2 regions of the Streptomyces sp. NPDC107550 genome follow, and region 2 is predicted to be linked to the other one. Evidence: riboswitches for the same ligand, from Rfam matches in the RefSeq annotation. Region 2 holds a riboswitch; the other holds the start of a gene.
What was found. A riboswitch is a leader RNA that binds a small molecule or an ion and turns the genes downstream of it on or off. The one in region 2 is predicted to bind cyclic di-AMP.
Positions count from the first base shown of each region.

Region 1: it holds a riboswitch for cyclic di-AMP, as region 2 does, so the genes downstream of both, ACZ7LY_RS28135 (C40 family peptidase) here and ACZ7LY_RS31760 (M23 family metallopeptidase) in region 2, are expected to answer to the same signal.

Region 1 is NZ_JBVKBC010000029.1:57,153-66,961, forward strand. Features, by position in the region: gene ACZ7LY_RS28120 (LuxR C-terminal-related transcriptional regulator) at 1-347, shown strand, start outside; gene ACZ7LY_RS28125 (C40 family peptidase) at 373-1,443, opposite strand; gene ACZ7LY_RS28130 (hypothetical protein) at 1,763-2,116, shown strand; gene ACZ7LY_RS28135 (C40 family peptidase) at 2,188-3,390, opposite strand; cyclic di-AMP (ydaO/yuaA leader) riboswitch at 3,399-3,563, opposite strand; gene pcrA (DNA helicase PcrA) at 3,828-6,383, shown strand; gene ACZ7LY_RS28145 (M23 family metallopeptidase) at 6,867-8,360, opposite strand; gene ACZ7LY_RS28150 (lipase family alpha/beta hydrolase) at 8,606-9,508, opposite strand; gene ACZ7LY_RS28155 (cobalamin B12-binding domain-containing protein) at 9,721-9,809, shown strand, end outside.
Region 2 is NZ_JBVKBC010000041.1:42,384-52,192, forward strand. Features, by position in the region: gene ACZ7LY_RS31735 (glutamate dehydrogenase) at 1-9, shown strand, start outside; gene ACZ7LY_RS31740 (acetate--CoA ligase family protein) at 6-2,084, shown strand; gene ACZ7LY_RS31745 (APC family permease) at 2,017-3,675, opposite strand; gene ACZ7LY_RS31750 (TetR/AcrR family transcriptional regulator) at 3,862-4,482, shown strand; gene ACZ7LY_RS31755 (SGNH/GDSL hydrolase family protein) at 4,847-5,665, opposite strand; gene ACZ7LY_RS31760 (M23 family metallopeptidase) at 5,803-6,558, opposite strand; cyclic di-AMP (ydaO/yuaA leader) riboswitch at 6,564-6,734, opposite strand; gene ACZ7LY_RS31765 (tyrosine-protein phosphatase) at 7,118-7,915, shown strand; gene ACZ7LY_RS31770 (DUF6126 family protein) at 7,928-8,074, opposite strand; gene ACZ7LY_RS31775 (helix-turn-helix domain-containing protein) at 8,076-8,702, opposite strand; gene ACZ7LY_RS31780 (aspartate aminotransferase family protein) at 8,794-9,809, opposite strand, start outside.

The sequences.
Region 1 (9,809 bases), on a different contig from region 2:
CGCGCGGCTACGTCACCAAGACCATCACCGGCACGGACCTCATCGACTCGGTCTTCCGGGTGCAGGAGGGCGACGCGGTGTTCTCGCCGCGCCTCGCCGGGTTCGTCCTCGACGCGTTCGCCTCGACGGACGCGCCGCCGGTCGACGAGGACCTGGACCGTCTCACGCAGCGCGAGCGCGAGGTGCTGCGGCTGATCGCCCGCGGGTACGCCTACAAGGAGATCGCCAAGCAGCTGTTCATCTCCGTGAAGACGGTCGAGTCGCACGTCTCGGCGGTCCTGCGCAAGCTCCAGCTCTCCAACCGCCACGAACTGACCCGCTGGGCGACGGCCCGCCGGCTGGTCTGAGCGCGGGCCCGCCCGCGCGCGGGGCTCAGGACACCCGGGTCGCGCCCGCGAACGGCATCTCGTCGATGGGCGCGATCCGCACCGGCGCGCTCGGGTTCGGCGCGTGGATCATGCGGCCGCCGCCGATGTAGAGCCCGACATGGCTGATCCCGGAGTAGAAGAAGACGAGGTCGCCGGGCTTGAGCTCGGAGCGGGCCACGCGCCGGCCCGCGTCGATCTGGGCGTACGTCGTGCGGGGCAGGGAGACACCGGCGGCGCGGTAGGCGGCCTGCGTCAGCCCCGAGCAGTCGAACGCGGAGGGGCCGGTCGCGCCCCAGACGTAGGGGCTGCCGAGGGCGCGGTAGGCGTAGGCGATGGCGGCGGCCGCCCGCGCGTTCGGCGCCTGCGCGGAGCCTTCGGGGGCGGGGGCGTCCGGGGCCGGGCGGGCGTCGGAGCGGGAGGCGCGGTCCGCGCCCGCCGGGTCGGTGACGCGGGCGCGGTCGGCGGGGGAGAGCCGGGCCAGCAGCCGCCTGGCCTCCGTGAGCTTGCCCGTGACGGTCTTCTTCTGGCGGCTCAACTCGGCCTGCCGCGACCGCAGTTCGCGTAAGTGCCCGTCGGCCTGGGAGCGGAGCTGGTCGATCTCGCGCAGCCCGGCGCGGACCCGGGCGAGCGTCACGGCCTGCCGGGCGCCGACGCGGTCGGCGAGCGCCGCCTGGTCGAGGTACTGGTCGGGGCGCGCGGACAGCAGCAGGCGCACGGTGGGGTCGACGCCGCCGGTGCGGTACTGGGCGGCGGCGACCGCGCCGAGCCGCTCGCGCTGGGCGGTGAGGGCGTCCATCCGCCGGGACGCCTCGTCGCGCAGCCTGTTCACCGCGGTGCGCGCCTTGTCGGCCCGCTCCTTGGCCCCGTCGTACTTCTCGGTGGCGACCTCCGCCTGCTGGTAGAGCCGGTCGACCCGGGCCTTGACCTCGGCGGGGGTGAGGTGCGGCTCCGCGTGCGCCGCGCCGCCGCCGACGGTGGTGGCGGTCGCCGCCGAGGCCAGCGCGAGGGTGGCCGCGGTGCGGGCGGTCTGCCCGCCGAGTGAACGTCCTCGGGGCTTGCGATGCGCTGCCGGCATCAAGCGCCACGTCCTTCCGGTCGCTCGGTCCGCCGCGTGGGGGGCGCGGCGGCCGCCTTACGCGTCCGGCGGCGGCCCGCACAGGGGGAGCGGACCGCCGCCGGACCTTTCTCGGCGGTGGCGACCGACTGCCGTCCTGAGCCGGACGGCGGTGGGGAGCCGGTCACCTGGGCATGGACGCTAAACCTCGGCGTAACGGGTTGATGACGGATTGTTCGCAACTGATCTGTTTGTTACGGGTTGTGGCGTGAGGCGACCGTCACGTGTTCACGGGGGATCGGTGACGGCGGCCGATGAGCGCCCGGCTACGCTCACGAGCATGGACGTACTCATCCACCTCTTCGTCGGTCTGCACATCATCGGCATCGCCGCGCTCCTCGGCGGCTTCCTCGCGCAGATGTCGGCGATCGGGAAGGGGACCGCCCGGTTCACCAAGGGCATGCTGCACGGCGCCCTGACGATGCTCGTGACCGGCGTCGCCCTCGTGGGGCTCAACGAGGCGCAGGGCGCCACCCTGAACAACGTCAAGATCGGCGTGAAGCTCGCCGTCCTCGTCGTGATCCTCGGCATCGTCTACGTCAAGCGCGACGAGGAGACCGCCGAGAAGGGCCTGTTCGCGGCGGTCGGCGGCCTGACCATGCTGAACATCTTCATCGCCGTGCTCTGGACCTGACCGGCCCGCCGGCCCCGTACACGAACGAAGGCCCGGACCGCGCAGGTCCGGGCCTTCGGTCGTGCGCCGCGTCAGGCGGGCCGCACCACGCTGTGGATCGCGGACGTGCCGTCGTAGTAGATCGACTCCTCGCGCACGTACGCGCCCGGCTTCGGCGCGTGGATCATCATGCCGTCGCCCAGGTACAGGCCGACGTGGCTGATGTCGTCGTAGAAGAAGACGAGGTCACCCGGCTGGATCGAGGACAGCGGGACCGTCGTGCCCACCTTGACCTGGTCCCAGGTCGTGCGCGGCAGCGTGATCCCGGCGGCCTTCCACGCCGCCTGCGTCAGCCCCGAGCAGTCGTACGAGCCGGGCCCGGTCGCGCCCCACACGTACGGCTTGCCTATCTGGTTCTTGGCGAACGCCAGCGCCTGCGCCGCCTTCGCCGCGTACCCCGACGACGAGCCCGTCCCGGCCCCGGAACCCGTGCCCGCGCCGGAACCCGAGCCCGTGCCCGAGCCGCCCGAGCCCTGCCGGCCGGCCTGCTCCTCCGCCTTGCGCCGGGCCGCGTCCTCCTTCGCCTTCTGCCGCGCCGCCAGCTCGGCGGCCTTCTTGCGGGCCGCCTCCTCCTTGCGCTTCTCGATCGCCGCGAGCCGCGCCTTCTCCTGCGCGGTCAGGCGGGAGAGCAACTGCCGGGCGTCCGCGAGCTTGCCCTGCACGTCCTGCTTCGACGTCTTCAGATCGGTCTGCGACGAGGTGAGCTGCTGAAGGTTCTCCTGCGCCTCCGTCCGCTTCTTCGCGGTCTGCCGCTGCTGCTCCTGGAAGTCGTCGACCGCCTTCTTCTGGCGGGACGTCATCCGGCGCATGAGCTGGTCCTGCGCGAAGTAGTCCTCGGGGTTGTCCGCGAGGAGCATCGTCGCCGTGTCGCTCACCCCGCCGTCGCGGTACTGCTCGGCGGCGAACCGGCCCAGCTCCATACGGGCCGCGTTCATCCGGTCCGTGCGCCGCGCGATGTCGTCGAGGAGCTTGTCGACCTGCTTCTTCTTCCGCGCGGTCTGCTCCTTGGCCGCGTTGAACTTCTGCGTGGCGACCTCGGCCTGGCGGTAGAGCGAGTCGACCTTCTTCTGCACTTCTTCGAGGCTCGGCCGCCGCGGCTGCTCCGGCGCGGCCTGCGCCGTCTGCGACAACAGCGCCACCGAGGTGAGCGCGGCGGTGGTGATACCGACAGCGGGGGTCGTACGAAGACCACCGGTCATCCGGGACCGCGTACGCGGCTTGCGGTGCGACGCCACTTCTGGCGACTCCTTCCGTGGTCCGCCTACCGGGTTAGCTGTCGGGTTCGGGCTACGGAAGGTGCCCTACGGCGTGGGGCCCGCTGATGCCGGGCCGTGAGCCGACTCACCCCAAGGTCGGTGGGTCCCCGGTTCCCCGCCTCACGGCGTACGGGACTCGGCGGGGGCCGCTCGCTCGCCGCGACGTCCGCGGGCGGGGGGACGGGCGGCCCGCGCAGCACCGTAGCCAACTCGTGTTGCTGCTGTGAAGGTTGATGTGCGATATGCCCGATACATTTTCGTGACCTCGGGTACGCGTGCGGGTTCGGCGCCCGTTCTCTCACGCAGGGTGCCAGAGCGGGCGCGTACGGTCAGTGCCGCGCGCCCGGGGCGTGTGCTGTGCCGTATCGCAAAGGCGGGGGCGGGGTGTCAGTGGGTCCGCCTAGACTCGTAGAGCGATGAGCAGCCTCTTTGACGACCACTTCCTGGCCAGCCTCCAGAGCGGAGCGGAAGCACCCCCGCCGCCGCCCGAGGACGAGCACGAGGGCCCCGGCGCCGAGCCGATCCCCGACGACCTGTTCGGCGGGAAGTTCGACGTGCCCCCGGCCAGGGACGCCCACTACCGTGACGGCGCGCCCCGCCCGGTCCTCGACCCCGCGGCCCTCCTGGAAGGGCTGAACGAGAACCAGCGGGCGGCCGTGGTGCACGGCGGCTCCCCCCTGCTCATCGTCGCCGGCGCGGGCTCCGGCAAGACCCGCGTCCTCACCCACCGCATCGCGTACCTGCTCGCCGCGCGCGGGGTCCACCCCGGCCAGATCCTCGCCATCACCTTCACGAACAAGGCCGCGGGCGAGATGAAGGAGCGCGTCGAGTCCCTGGTCGGCCCGCGCGCCCACGCCATGTGGGTCTCCACCTTCCACAGCGCGTGCGTGCGCATCCTGCGCCGCGAGTCGAAGAAGCTCGGCTTCACCTCGTCGTTCTCGATCTACGACGCCGCCGACAGCAAGCGGCTCATGGCCCTGGTCTGCCGCGACCTGGACCTGGACCCGAAGAAGTTCCCGCCTAAGTCCTTCAGCGCCAAGATCAGCAACTTGAAGAACGAGCTGATCGACGAGGAGGACTTCGCCGCCACCGCCGCCGACGGTTTTGAGAAGACCCTCGCCCAGGCGTACGCGATGTACCAGTCCCGGCTGCGCGAGGCCAACGCGCTGGACTTCGACGACCTGATCATGACCACGGTCAACCTGCTGCGCGCCTTCCCGGACGTCGCCGAGCACTACCGCCGCCGCTTCCGGCACGTCCTCGTCGACGAGTACCAGGACACCAACCACGCCCAGTACGCCCTGGTCAGGGAGCTGGTCGGGACCGGCGCCGCGCATGACGCCGACGTGGACGCGGGCCTCGACACCCCGCCCGGCACGGACGACCCGGGCCCCGCCGAGCTGTGCGTCGTCGGTGACGCGGACCAGTCGATCTACGCGTTCCGCGGCGCCACCATCCGCAACATCCTCGACTTCGAGGAGGACTACCCCGACGCCACGACGATCCTCCTGGAACAGAACTACCGCTCCACCCAGACCATCCTCACCGCGGCCAACGCGGTCATCGAGCGCAACGAGTCGCGCCGCCCGAAGAACCTGTGGACCAACGCGGGCGCGGGCGCCCAGATCACCGGCTACGTCGCGGACACCGAGCACGACGAGGCCCAGTTCGTCGCCGACGAGATCGACCGGCTCACCGACGCGGGCGAGGCCAAGGCCGGCGACGTCGCCGTCTTCTACCGGACCAACGCGCAGTCCCGCGTCTTCGAAGAGGTCTTCATCCGCGTCGGCCTGCCCTACAAGGTCGTCGGCGGCGTCCGCTTCTACGAGCGCAAGGAGGTCAGGGACGTCCTCGCCTATCTGCGTGTCCTGTCCAACCCCGAGGACACCGTCCCGCTGCGCCGCATCCTCAACGTGCCCAAGCGCGGCATCGGCGACCGCGCCGAAGCGATGATCGACGCGCTCTCCTCCCGCGAGAAGATCAGCTTCGCGCAGGCGCTGCGCCGCGTCGACGAGGCGTACGGCATGGCCGCCCGCTCGACGAACGCGGTGAAGCGGTTCAACACGCTGATGGAGGACCTGCGCACGATCGTCGAGTCCGGCGCGGGCCCCGCGACCGTCCTCGAAGCGGTCCTGGAGCGCACGGGCTACCTCGCCGAACTCCAGTCCTCGACCGACCCGCAGGACGAGACCCGCATCGAAAACCTTCAGGAACTCGCCGCCGTGGCCCTGGAGTTCGAGCAGGAGAACGCGGCGGCGGCTTCGGCAGCGGCAGCGGAGGAAGGTGCCGAGGGCGCGGACGCGGGCGGGGGCGCCGGCGGGGGGACCCTGTCGGACTTCCTGGAGCGGGTCGCGCTCGTCGCGGACTCCGACCAGATCCCCGACGAGGAGGACGACGGCAGCGGCGTCATCACCCTGATGACCCTGCACACCGCCAAGGGCCTGGAGTTCCCGGTCGTCTTCCTCACCGGCATGGAGGACGGCGTCTTCCCGCACATGCGCTCCCTCGGCCAGACCAAGGAGCTGGAGGAGGAGCGCCGGCTCGCCTACGTCGGCATCACGCGCGCCCGTGAGCGGCTGTATCTGACGCGGTCCTCGATGCGCAGCGCGTGGGGGCAGCCGTCGTACAACCCGCCGTCGCGGTTCCTGGAGGAGATCCCGGAGAAGCACCTGGAGTGGAAGCGGACCGGACCTTCGACGCCGGCCGTCTCCACGAAGAACCTCGGCGGGGGCATCGCGGCCTCGCTGTCGTCGTCCCGGTCGCGCTCGACGCCGGCGTTCGCCACGCGCCGGGCGAGCGAGAAGCCGGTCGTGGCGCTGGCGGTCGGGGACCGGGTGACGCACGATCAGTTCGGGCTCGGCACGGTGGTCGGGGTCAGCGGGTCCGGGTCCAACGCGGAGGCGACGATCGATTTCGGCGACCCGAAGCCGAAGCGGTTGCTTTTGCGGTACGCGCCGGTAGAAAAGCTCTAGGGCTGCCCCCTGAGGCTGGCCTCCACCTGCGGCCCGGTGGGTGGCTGGTCGCGCAGTTCCCCGCGCCCCTGGGGAGTTCTCCGGTCGAGGCCCGCTGTCCTGAACGTTGCGCAGTTCCCCGCGCCCCTCAGGAGCGGGGCTTCGCCCCAGCTCCCCAGGGGGGGAGGTGGCGACGTAGTCGCCCCTCCAGGGGCGCGGGGAACTGCGCGATCAGCCACGACGAAAGCTGAGGATCAAGACCACGGGCTGGCCCACCTGCCTAGGGGCGCGGGGAACTGCGCGACCAGCCACGACGAATGTCGAGGATCCCCACCGGCAGAGCCACCCACTCACCCAGGGGCGCGGGGAACTGCGCGCCCAGCCACGACGAGAGTCGAGGATCCCCACCTGCCGGAGCCACCCACTCACCCAGGGGCGCGGGGAACTGCGCGAGCGACCACGACGTACCGTCAGACGAATCCCGCCCCGCTCAGCCGCCGGCGATCACGTCGGGTCGAGCCCGTGACTCCGCAACCACGGCAGAGGGTCAACCGCCGCCCCGCCCCCAGGATGCACCTCGAAATGCAGGTGCGGCCCCGTCGAATTACCCGAATCCCCGGACGTGGCGATGACGTCCCCCGCCTTCACCGGCCCGTTCAACACGGTGTGCCGGGACAGATGGCAGTACCAGGTCTCCGTACCGTCCTTCGCGGTGACGATCGCCATGTTCCCGTACGCGCTGTTGAACTGCGTCCGCACCGTCCCGTCCGTCGCGGCCATCACCGGCGCGTACGTCACGGGGAAGTCGATACCGGTGTGCGACGACATCCAGTTGATGCCGGCCTGCCCGAAGTACGCGCTGAGCCCGCGCTGCTTGACCGGCAGCGCGAACTTCGGCCGCATCGCCTCCTTGCGCGCGGCCTCGGCGGCGGCCCTCTTGCGGTCGGCCTCCTGCTTGGCACGCAGGTCGATGCGCTCCTGCGTACGGCTGGCGCGGTCCGCGAAGTCACCCGCGTCGGCCGACAGGCCCCGCAACTGCGTGTCCAGCTTGTTGTTGGCGACGGCCGGCTTCACCGCGGGGACGTCCGCCGCGGCGGCGGTGGTCTGCGTGTCCTTGCCGTCGTCGCCGCCCATCACGGACGCGGCGGCGGCCCCGGCGACCCCCACGACACACACGGAGGGCACGGCCACCGTGAGCAGCGCGGAACGCTTCGACGGCGTACGGCGACGCGTACGGGCGGAACGGTCGGCGCGGCCGGGACGGGGGGCGCGCGCCGGAGTGGGAGCGGCGGGCGCCGGCTCGGGGTCCTCGTCGGGGGCCAGGTCCAGTTCCAGGGCCTGGGTGTCGTGCGGGAGTGCCTGGTCGAGGGGGCTGTACTGGTCCGGCACCTGCTCGTGGACGGTGGTGGCCTCGGCCTCGGGCTGCTCGGCGGGCGCCGGCTGGTCGGCGGGCGCGGAGTTCCAGGCGGTGGCGTCGTACGCGCCCGTGTCGTAGACGGCCGTCCCGAAGGGGGAGGCGAAGGTCTGCGTGGCCTGCGCGGTGTCGCCCCACTGCCCGGTGTCCCACTGCCCGGTGTGCTGCTGCGTGCCGTACGCGGTGTCGGGCGCGGCCCAGATGGCGGTGGTGTCGTACGAGCCCGTGTCGTAGGTGCCCGTCGCGTACGGGTCCGCGTACGTCTGCGCCTGCTGCTGCGGAAGCGGGCTTCCGGCGGCGGCGTACCACTGGCCTGTGTCGTAGGAACCGGTGTCGTAGGAAGCCGTGGCGTAGGTACCGGTGTCGTACGTACCGGAGTTGTACGTGCCGGTGTCGTACGTGCTCGGGGTGTACGCGTTCGGGGCGTCATAAGTCGCCGCGTCGTGGGTACCAGGGTGGGTACCGGAGGCGTACGGAGCGTCGCCCGGCAGGTCACCGAAGAGTGGATCGGTGGCGAAGCTGGTCGTGGAGTGCCCGCCGTACGCCGCGTCGTACGCGGGCGCCGACGGATGACGGTCGTTCACCAACTTCTCTTTCGCCTCGACAACAGGGGCTGCCAGAGCAGTGCGGTGACTGTACCCGGCGGTATGAGCGCACGACAATCTTCGTCGGCGTCCCTCACCCCCGGAATCGGGCGAACTCCCGCCTTCAGGCGGTCCACGTGCAGAGCTTTTGGCGCTGAGTTCGAGATGCGTTCGACGCGCGGCGACCGGTTTTCGCGCATGACGGGCCGGGCGGGTCGGGTCGGAGTGGGGGGGCTGGGTCGGGGTCAGGCCACGGTCAGGCCGGCGCGGGCGAGATCCGTCGCGGGTTCCTGGTCGAGCGCGTCGCGCACGGCGGTCGCCACGGCCGGGTGCACGGGCAGCGCCAGATGCCCGACACCGGTGACCCGCACGTTCCGCGCGAGCAGATCGGGGTGGTCCACGCACGCCGTCTCCAGCGGCACCATCACCTGATCGAGGTCGCTCCAGAAACTCACCACCTGCGTACGGCACCCCGGCGCGGGCGCCCGCAACTCCTCGACGAGCGACGAACCCGGCCGCATCTGCCGCACGATCGGATGCGCGTCCGCGAGCCGCGCGACCCGGGTGCCGCCGTGCGGGGTGCCGAGCGTCACGAGCGTACGGACGTACTGGTCGCCGCCCATGCGCTGCACGTAATAGCGGGCGATCAGGCCGCCCAGGCTGTGGCCCACGATGTCGATCCGGTCCCGCCCGGTGCGCTCCCTCATCTCGTCGACATGCCGGGCGAGCAACGCGGCGGCGGTACGGATGTCGCAGGTCAGCGGCGAGTAGTTGAGCGACGACACCTGCGTCCGGCCGTGCTGCGCCAGCGAACGCCGCAGCAGCACGAACACCGAGCGGTTGTCGATGAATCCGTGCAGGAGGAGGACGGGGGTGGGGGCCGGCGCGGGGATCGCGGGCGGGGGCGGGCGGTCCGGGTCCGGGTTCGGGCGTCGGTCCGGGCTCGGGTCCGGGCGCTCGGGGAGGATGCCTGAGGGGTAGAGGAGGAGATGGCCGGTGAGGATCGCCAGCTCCAGCGCGGTCGCCTTCACCAGCGCGACGGAAAGGCCGCTGAGGCCGGTGAAGCTGGTGAGGCCGGAGAGACCGGTGAGTCTCGGGGGTATCAGGTGAAGGAGCGGGCGAAAGGGCAGGAAACTCGTGACCTTCATCGGTCGACCTCCCGTCGGCGCACGCCCTCGCGCGCCCGCCCCCGGTGCGGTCGTCCTCCGGCCCGGACGGGCGCGGCGCTCAGCGAACGTGTCCCACGTGTGATTTCCCCCTCCCTGCACACCGCGAAACGGCTGCTTGCGGGATGCTGGCGATAACGTTCGTTCACTTCGGGTATCCGCTCCCGGGGAGCAGTCACTTCATGGAGGCAGTGATGGGTGTGGCAGCCGGTCCGATCCGCGTGGTCGTCGCCAAGCCGGGACTCGACGGCCACGATCGCGGGGCCAAGGTGATCGCGCGTGC
Region 2 (9,809 bases):
TACAGGTGACGGCTCCCGTCCGGACGGCGGGCCTCCAGGCGCTGTACGACCCGGCGTCCGTCGCGGTCGTCGGCGCGTCCGACAACCCGGAGAAGTGGGGCTACTGGCTGGCGTCCGGTGCGCTCAGCGGCCGGGGCAGGCGGGCCGTGCACCTCGTCAACCGCAAGGGCGGCCGGCTCGGCGGTGAACCGTTCCTGCGCGAGCTGTCCGCGGCGCCCGCCCCGCCCGAGCACGTGGTGGTGGCGGTGCCGCAGCCCCACGTACGGGAGATCGTCGCGCAGGGGCTCGCTCTCGGGGCGCGCTGCTTCACGGTGATCACGTCGGGCGGGGCCGGGGCCGGTGAGGAGCGGGCGCTCGCGGACCTCGTGACGGCGCGGGGCGCGCGGCTGCTCGGGCCGAACTGTATGGGGGTCGTCGACACGGGGGCCGAACTGCGGCTCAGTTGGGGTGACTTCCCGGCGGGCGGTCTCGGGCTGGTGTCACAGAGCGGCAATCTGGCGCTGGAGATCGGCTGTCATCTCGCGCGCGCGGGTGAGGGGTTCTCCCGTTTCGTGTCGCTCGGCAACCAGCGGGACATCGACGCGGCGGACGCGCTCGCCTCGCTGATCGCGCACGAGCCGACCCGGGTGATCGCCGCGTACGTGGAGGACTTCCGGGACGGCCGGCGGCTCGCGTCCGTCCTGGCGGCGGCGCACGCGGCGGGCAAGCCGGTCCTGCTGCTGACGGCGGGGCGCAGCGCAGCCTCCGGCCGGGCCGCCGCCTCGCACACGGGCGCGCTCGTCAGCCCGTACGCGACGGTCGCCGCCGTGTGCCGGGAGGCGGGGGCGCTGCTCCTGGACTCGGCCGGTGAGCTGGTGGACACCGCGCTGTATCTGATGGCGGAGCGGGCGCGCGGGGTTCCGGTGCGCCGGGCCGGCCCGGTCCGGGTGGGGGTCGTCGGGGACAGCGGCGGTCAGGGCGCGCTCGCCGCCGACCTGTGCGCGGCCCGGGGGCTTGGGGTGCCGCCGCTCGGGCCTGGCACCGTGGCCGCCCTGGGCGCGGAGCTGCCCGAGGGCGCGGGGCGGGGCAACCCGGTGGACCTCGCGGGCGCGGGAGAGGCGGATCTGTTCGCCTACGCGCGCGTAGCGGCACATTTGCTGCACGGCGGTGACGTGGACGCGGTGCTGCTCACCGGTTACTTCGGTGACTACGCGGGCGCCAATCCCGCGCTGGCGGACCGGGAGTGCGCGGTCGCGCGCAGGCTCGCCGACACCGCCGCCGCGTCCGGGCGCGCCCTCGTCGTCCACACGATGGCCCGGGACACGCCCGCCCTCGCGGTGTTGCGGGCGCGCGGGGTGCCGGTCTACGAGCGGGCCGAGCAGGCGGCGACGGCTCTCGCGGGCGCGGCGCGGCTGTCCCGTACGACGCCCAGGGCGCCCGGCCCGGCGTCGGCGCGCAGGCCCGCGTACCGGGTGGCCGACGGCGGCTACGAGAGCGTGCGGGAGCTGCTGGCGTCGTACGGGGTGGGGTTCCCGGTCGCCGAGTTCGTGACGGACGCGGTCGGCGCCGTCCTGGCCGCGCGGCGCACCGGGTACCCGCTGGTCCTCAAGGCGATGGGCCTCGCGCACAAGACGGAGGCCGGCGGGGTGGCGCTCGGGATCGCGGACGAGGGGACGCTGCGGGCGGCGTTCACGCGGATGCGGGCCGCGACCGGGGCCCGGCGGTACGCCGTGGAGGCCATGGCGGCGCCCCCGTACGCCTGTGAACTCATCGTCGGGGTGCGCCGGGACGCGGCGTTCGGGCCGGTCGTCATGGTCGGCGCGGGCGGGGTGAGCGCCGAGTTGGAGGCGGACACGGCGCTGGCGCTCGCGCCGCTCGATCCGCCACGCGCGCGTGCGCTGCTGCTGGAGTTGCGGCACGCGCCGCTCCTGACGGGCTGGCGGGGCGCTCCGGCCGCGCATCTGGAAGCGGCCGCGGCGGCCGTGTGCGCCGTCGCACAGGCCGCCGTCGACCACCCCGAACTGGCGGAGCTCGAGGTCAATCCCCTGCTGGTGCATCCGGGCGGGGCGCTCGCCCTGGACGCGCACGGGGTGCTGGCGCGCTGAGCGACGCCGCTGCGGCGCCGGGTCCGCTCTCCCGGCGCCGGGTGCGCGCCCCGCACGCGTAGAAGACCGCGCCGAGAGCGACGAACAGGGCGAGCGGAACGACCTGGCTGAGCGTGTAGGCGAGGCGCTGGCCCGCGAAGGAGGCGGGCAGCGAGTCGGCCGCGCTGCCGGCCGTGCCGAACCAGCCGACGCCGAACCCGGGCCAGATCAGCACGACGACCGTGAACGCGACGAACCCGGTGGCGAGACCGCTCACCACGCGCGCGCCCGCGCGTCCCCCCGGCACGGCGTAGGGGCGCGGCTGGTCGGGGTATTTGCGGCGCAGCACGGCGAGGCTCGGGAACGTGATGACGTACGAGATGAACGTCGTGCAGATGGTCAGGCCGAGCCCGGCGGCGAAGTACTTCTCGCCGTTGCCGCCGGTGAGGTTGAGGGCGACGACGAGGAGGACCGAGGCGAGGACGGCGGAGAGCAGGTTCACGCGGACCGGGGTGCCGTGCTTGGCGGAGATGTGGCCGAGCCAGGCCGGTCCCGCGCCGTCCGCGCAGGCCACGCCCTGGGCCCGGTGCGCGCCCATCGCCCAGGTGACGCCCGAGGTGAGCAGGCCGAGGATGAGTCCTGCGGCGGCGATCCCGCCGCACACGGAGCCGAGGCCGGTGAGGGTGACCGTGCCGTCGGCGGCGATGGAACCCCCGTAGACGGTGAAGACGGCCTTGCAGGCGTCGATGAAGCCGCCGAGGCTGCCGATCTCCTTGGCCGGCAGGACGAACAGGATGCCGAGGATCGGGCCGCCGTACAGCAGCACGGCGGCGAGACCGGAGCGCAGGATCGACAGGGGGATGTCGCGGCGCGGGTTGCGCATCTCCTCGGCGGCGGAGCTGGGCAGTTCGAAGCCGACATAGTTGAAGATCAGGACGGGGACGAGCGCGATGAATCCCGTGTACGTGGGCGCGAACTCGTCGGCGGGAAGGGCGTGCACGCCGTTCTCGGCCGCGTAGACGATGACGGAGACGAGGAAGAAGCCGAGCAGGACGACGCGGGCGACGGCGCCGGTGATGGGCACCCACTTGCCGACGCGCACGGACTGCACGACGGCGAGCGCGCCGCCCCAGATGAACACAAGCCCGGCGACGTACTTCCAGGCGCCGGGCAGCGGGGTGAAGAACTCCTCCCAGGTGGTGAGGGCGATGATGCACAGGCTGCCGCCCACCCAGACGGGGTTGGAGATCCAGTACAGGAGCTGGTTGACGCCCGCGACGAGCCGCCCGAAGGCGAGCCGCGTCCACACGTAGGGGCCGCCCTGTACGGGGAAGGCGGCGCCGAGTTCGGCGACGAGCAGGCCGTACGGCAGGAAGAACACGAGGGCGAGGACGGCCATCCAGGTCAGTCCCTCGGGGCCCTGGGCCGCGACCGAGCCGATGGTGTCGAGGCCGACGAGGGTGCAGATGAGGAAGAACAGGACGTCCAGGCGACGCAGGTCCTTCCGGAGCCGGGAGCGTTGTTCGCTCCAGCCTTCCGAGAGGTCCGGGCCGCCGGGAGCGCCCGGGGCGGACGGGGACGGGGACGAGGAGTGCGGCGGCGCTTGGGTCACGGGATGCTCCTGGCGACGACAGGACTGCTCCGACGGGAGCCCGCTATTGACTGAATGGACAGTCAGTAGCGGGGGATACAGTCGGGACTGTGGCGCGCGTCACGAGAGGGTGTCAAGCCTCCTGCACGAAGCGGTGTCCGGGGCGCCGGGAGGCCGGCTGTCAGTGCGAGCACTTAGGGTTACCGCGTGACCAGAGTCCGGTTGAGCGTGGCCGAGCGGCGTGAGGAGCTGCTCAAGGCCGCCATCGAGCAGATCGAGGCGCGCGGGGTGGCGGCCGTGCGCATCGCCGACGTGGCCGCGGCGCTCGGCGTGAGCAATGCGCTGGTGCTGTACCACTTCTCCACGAAGGAGAAGCTGGTGGCGGCGGCTTTCGCGTACGCGGCGGAGGGCGATCTGGCCCGTCTGACCAAGGTGGTCGGGCGGCGCACGAGCGCGCTGAAGCGGCTGCGGGCGGCGGTGCGGTGGTATGCGCCGACGGGGCAGGCGAAGGGGTGGCGCCTGTGGATCGAGGGCTGGGCGGCGTCCCTGCGGGAGCCCGCGCTGCGGGAGGTGGCGAGCGGCCTCGACCGGCGCTGGAAGGCCGCGCTCGCGGAGGTCATCGCCGAGGGGGTCGCGGCGGGTGAGTTCACGTGCCCCGATCCGGCGGCGTCGGCGCTGCGCCTCACCGCCCTCCTCGACGGCCTCGCCGTCCAGATGACGGCCTACCCCGGCGCGGTCTCCCGCGCCCGCACCCAGGAGTGGGTGGACGAGGCGCTGGCGCGGGAACTGGGGCTTGAGCGGACGGACTTGACGACGCCGGGCCGGTAGGCGTTACGGGGGCGGGGTGTTGGGGCGCGGGCCGCTAGCCGTCCCGGGAGCCAGGTTTTGGACGCGGGCCAGCAGCCGTCCCGGGGCGGATGCCGGAGCGCGGGCCGGTTGTGGCGCGGCCGGAGCGCCGGGGCGTTCGACCCCGGACCGGTGTTGCGGGTGCGGCGTTTTCCGGCGCGGCCGGTTCGCCGGGGGCGGATGCCGGAGCGCGGGGCGGTTACGGCCCGGCGGGGCGCCGGGGCCTTCGCTGCCGCGCGGGAGTTGCGGGCCCGGCACCCCGAAGAACCCCGAGCCCCGCCGAAGAACCCCGGGCCCCCGCCCCACCCCGTACGCCCGCGCAGCGCGACGCCCGTCGGCCATGGCGTCAGGAGACCGCCTGGAGGTGGGCCTTGATGGTGTGGGGGTCGCGGAAGCCCTTGGCCTGGACGCGGTCGCCGGAGGACTCGCCCCGCAGACGGCGGCCGATCCACGGGACGAGGAACTCGCGGGCCCAGTGGATGTCGTCCCGCCGCACCTCGAACGTGCCGCGCGGCGGCAGCGCCGGCCAGGGCTGCTCCGGGTCGGCGGGGACGTCGAGGCCGAGGGCCTGGGCGGCGCGCAGGGCGACCCGGGTGTGCCCCTCGGGCGAGAGGTGGAGGCGGTCGTCGTCCCAGGCCCGCCGGTCCTGCACGGAGCGCAGCGACCACAGGTCGAGGACGGGGCAGCCGTAGCGGTCGGCGATGGCGCGCACATGCATGTTGTACGTGGCGATCTTGCCGCGCAGGTGCTTGAGGACGGCGACGTCCCGCGTGTCGAAGCCGGTGGCGACCATGACGGTCCCGGCGGCCTCGCTGAGCCGCGCGACGGCCTTCTCGAACCGCTCGGCGACGTCGTCGGGGTCGGTGCCGGGCCGGATGATGTCGTTGCCGCCCGCGACCAGGGTCACGAGGTCGGGGGCGAGTTCCATGGCGCGCGGGAGCTGGTCCTCGACGATCTGGTCGAGGAGCTTGCCGCGCACCGCGAGGTTCGCGTACTGGAAGGTGTCCTCGGGCGCGCGGTCGTCCAGGAGGACGGCCAGCCGGTCGGCCCAGCCCACGAAGGTGCCGTCCGGCCCGGGGTCCCCGACGCCTTCGGTGAAGCTGTCCCCCACCGCCGCGTAGGACCGAATCGTGCGCCCGCTGAATGATCTCGATTCGTTTGCCACGACCACACATCTTTCACCCTGGCCTGTGACCTACGCCATCGTAGGTAGGGGTTGACGTGGGGTGATTTAACCCACTCGGCACCCCGGGAATATCCCGGGGTGCCGAGTGGATCACGCGTGTCGCGCGGGAGCGGGCGTCAGAGCGAGACGCCGTGGGCGCGCAGGTACGCGACCGGGTCGACGTCGGAGCCGTAGTTCGGGGACGTACGGATCTCGAAGTGCAGGTGCGGGCCGGTCACGTTGCCGGTGGCGCCGGAGAGGCCGATCTGCTGGCCGGCGCTGACGCTCTGTCCGGCGGAGACGCCGAGGGAGGACAGGTGGGCGTACTGCGAGTAGTGGCCGTCGGCGTGCTGGATGACGACCTGGTTGCCGTACGCGCCGCCGTCACCGGCGGAGACGACGGTGCCCGGGCCGACGGCCTTGATGGGCGTACCGGTGGGCACGACAAAGTCGGTGCCGGTGTGGTAGCCGCTGGACCACATCGGGCCGTTCTGGTGGTACGGGGTGCCCTCGGCGCCGTCGACGGGCTTGACGAAGCCGCCGGTGGAGGCGGCCGGCTTGGCGGGGGTGCTCGCCGGGTTCGCGGAGGTCTGCGCGGCGCCGCCGCCCGCGAGGGTGAGCTTGGCGCCGACCTCGATCAGGTCGGCGTTGCCGCCGATGACGGACTTGTTGTCCTCGTACAGCTTCTTCCAGCCGCCGTCGACGTGCTGCGCCGAGGCGATCTTGGAGAGCGTGTCACCGGCCTTGACCGTGTAGGTCGGGGCGGTGGCGGCCTGGGCGCCGGTCGCGCCGATCAGGGGCAGCGCGAGCGCGGCACCGCCGACGGTGGCGAGTGCGGCGGCGCGGCCGATACGGAGGTTCTTGGGGCGGCGGTGCTTTCCCTGTGCGAACATGCGGGTTTTCCTCTCCGTCGCCTACGAGGTGAGCTGTCGGGTTCGGGCTGGAGATGCCCGGCCGGTGCCACGCGGTGGAACCGGCTTCACCCCTAGCCGCATGGGGGAGTTCCCCGGCGGCGTACTGCCTGTGGGTCCCCCGCTCCTGCCGTCACGGGTGTCGTGGTTCGGAGTTCCGGGCGGCGGCAGGACTAGGCGTTCCGACCGGAATGACTCGGACCGTAAAGGAGTGCCGACAGCGGCCACAAGCGAGGAATTGGAAAGGCCGGGGCATTTCTTGATCATTACGGAGTTCACCGTGTCACCCTGCGTCAAGGGCTTTTGCTTTGCGGCGCGAAATCACCGGGAATTGAGTGCAGCGAATTCCGGGGCCGCCGCCACACACCGTCACGGGTATGAGCCTGCTCACGAGGGTCCCACAACGTCCGTACATTCCCTGACAGTTCAGGGCAAATAGGGCACTTCAGACGGATGGTTGCCCCGGGAACCCATGTCGTATCGTCAACAACGCGCCCGCCGGCGAGCCGCGCCGGCCGGTGTCCGACCGGGAGGAGCCCCCGTGACGCAGCACGCCCCGTCCACCGAGCCCGAGCTGACCGGAGTGCGCAACTTCCGCGATGTCGGCGGCCTCCCCACCGTGGACGGCCGGCGTCTGCGCCCCGGCGTGCTCTTCCGCAGCGGCCATCTCGCGCATGCCACGCCCGAGGACGCCGCGTTCCTCGCCGGGCTCGGCCTGCACACGGTCTTCGACTTCCGCAACGCCGCCGACCAGCGCCTCGAAGGCGCCGACGTGGAACTCCCGGGCGTGCGCAACGTGAACCTGCCGCTGTCCGACCCGGCCGACGGCGCCGAGTTCTGGCAGATGGTCCGCGACGGCGACACCGAGCAGCTGCGTGCCCTGCTCTCCGAGGGCCGCGCCGCGCACCGCATGATCACCTCGTACCGCACGATGATCGCCCACCGCACCGCCGAGCACAGCCGCGTCCTGCACGCGCTCGCCGAGGACAGCGTCCCGGCGCTGATGCACTGCGCGGCGGGCAAGGACCGCGCCGGACTCTCGATCGCGGTGACGCTGCTCGCGGTCGGCGTCGAGCGGGACGCCATCGAGGCGGACTACCTGAAGTCGAGCGAGAAGCACCGCCGCTACAAGATCCGCCGCAGTGCCACCGGCGTTGACGCCCACTCCCCCGAGGTCATGGAGCTGCTCGACCCCCTGTTCGACGCCCGTACCGAGTACCTCGGGGCCGCGTTCGAGACCATCGAGGAGACCTGGGGCGGCACGGACGCCTACTTCGAGAAGGGCCTCGGCCTCTCCCCCGCCACCCGCGAGCGGCTGCGCGAGCGCCTGCTCGACTGACCGGCCCGCGGGCTACTCGCCGCCGCCGAGCGTGAACAGCAGATAGATGAACGCGGCGAGCGCGTGGCCCGCGAAGACATAGACGACGAGCCGCACCCACAGACCGCGCGGCAGCTTGTCCTCGATGTTGCGGCCACCGGGCCGCCGTGCGTCGCTCATGTCAGACCTCTCGGATCGGTCCCGCGGCCGGCCCGAGACACAGGGCGGCCGTCGGGCTCTGCAACAGCGTGTGGACGAACAGAAGCTCGGCCCCGCCCTGGTCCGCCGCGGCGATCCGGTGCGGGGTGAGCGAGTCGAAGTGGGCGCTGTCCCCCGCGTCCAGCCGGTACGCGGTGTCCCCGAGGCGCAGCCGCAGCCGCCCCTTGAGGACGTACAGCCACTCCTCGCCCGGGTGGACGCGCACGATGTCGCCCTGCGAGCCATGGGGTACGTGGACGCGCAGCGCCTGCATGCCGCGGCCGGGGGCGCCGGCCTGGAAGTAGGTCCAGCCGCCGGCCTCGGTGGGCTCCATGGAGCGGGCGCGCACGACGGCGTCCCGGTCGGCGGGGGTCTCGCCCAGCAGTTCGGAGACCGTCGTACCGTAGGTACGGGCGAGCGCGAGCAGCATCGGCAGCGAGGGCTGGCGCTGGCCGGTCTCCAGGCGGGACAGATGGGCCGGCGACAGACCGGCGGCGCGGGCGGCGGCCTCCAGGGTGAGGGCGGCGCGGCGGCGCAGGGCGCGGAGCTGGGGCGCGACGGCGGGCAGCTCCGGAGGTTCCGGAGCCTCCTCCGGGAGGGCAGGGCTCATACTGTCGATTCAGCCAGAGCCCTGCCTCCGGGGCAACTTTCTTGCCTGTGAGGCAAAAGCCTCAGCGGTTGGCGACGGCCTGCTTGATGCCTCAGCGGTTGGCGACGGCCTGCTTGATCAGCGTCTTGCTGAAGTCCCACATCAGTCCGCCGCCGCTGTGCGCGTCGTCCATGACGGCGGTGAACGCCTCCACGAAGCGGTCCACGTCGCTCTCGTCGACCACGAGCGGCGGGATCAGCTTGATGACTTCGAGGTGGTCGCCCGAGACCTGCGTGAGAATTCGGTGCTTCTGGAGCAGCGGCACCACGACCATCTGCGCGAACAGGCCCTTGCGGGCGACCTGGAGCATGGTCCAGCGGCTGCGCAGCTTGAGCGACCGGGGGCGGCCGAACTCGATGCCGATCATCAGGCCCCGGCCCCGGATCTCGCTCAACAGCTCGTACCGGTCGACGAGTTCGCTCAGCCGGGACTTGAGGAGGTCGCCCATGGCGCGGGCGTTGGCGACGATCTGGTCGTCCTCCATGACCGTGAGGACGGCGAGCCCGGCGGCCATGGCCTGGGCGTTGGAGCCGAAGCTGGCCGAGTGCACGAGGACGCGGTCCATCGAGGAGTAGACCTTCTTGAAGATCCAGTCCTTGCCGAGCGTGGCGCCGACCGGCACGTACCCGCCGGACAGCGCCTTCGCCACACAGACGAGGTCCGGCTCGACGCCCTCCTCGTGCTGGTAGGCGTAGAAGTCGCCGGTGCGGCCGAGGCCGGTCTGCACCTCGTCCGCGATCAGCAGCGCCTTGTGCCGGTGCAGGAGGTCCTGCGCGGCCCGCAGATAGCCGGGCGGCGCCTCGTGGACGCCCTTGCCCTGGATCGGCTCGACGATCAGGGCGGCGACGTCGCCCTTCTTCAACTCCCGTGCCAGGGCGTCGAGATCGCCGAGCGGGACGGCGGTGTCCGGCAGCAGCGGGGCGAACCCGTCGCGGAAACCGTCCTCGCCGTTGACCGACAGGGAGCCGGTGGTCAGGCCGTGGAAGGCGTGCGCGCAGTACAGGACGCGGGGCCTGCCGGTGGCGTACCGGGCGAACTTGAGGGCGGTCTCGACGGCCTCGGTGCCGC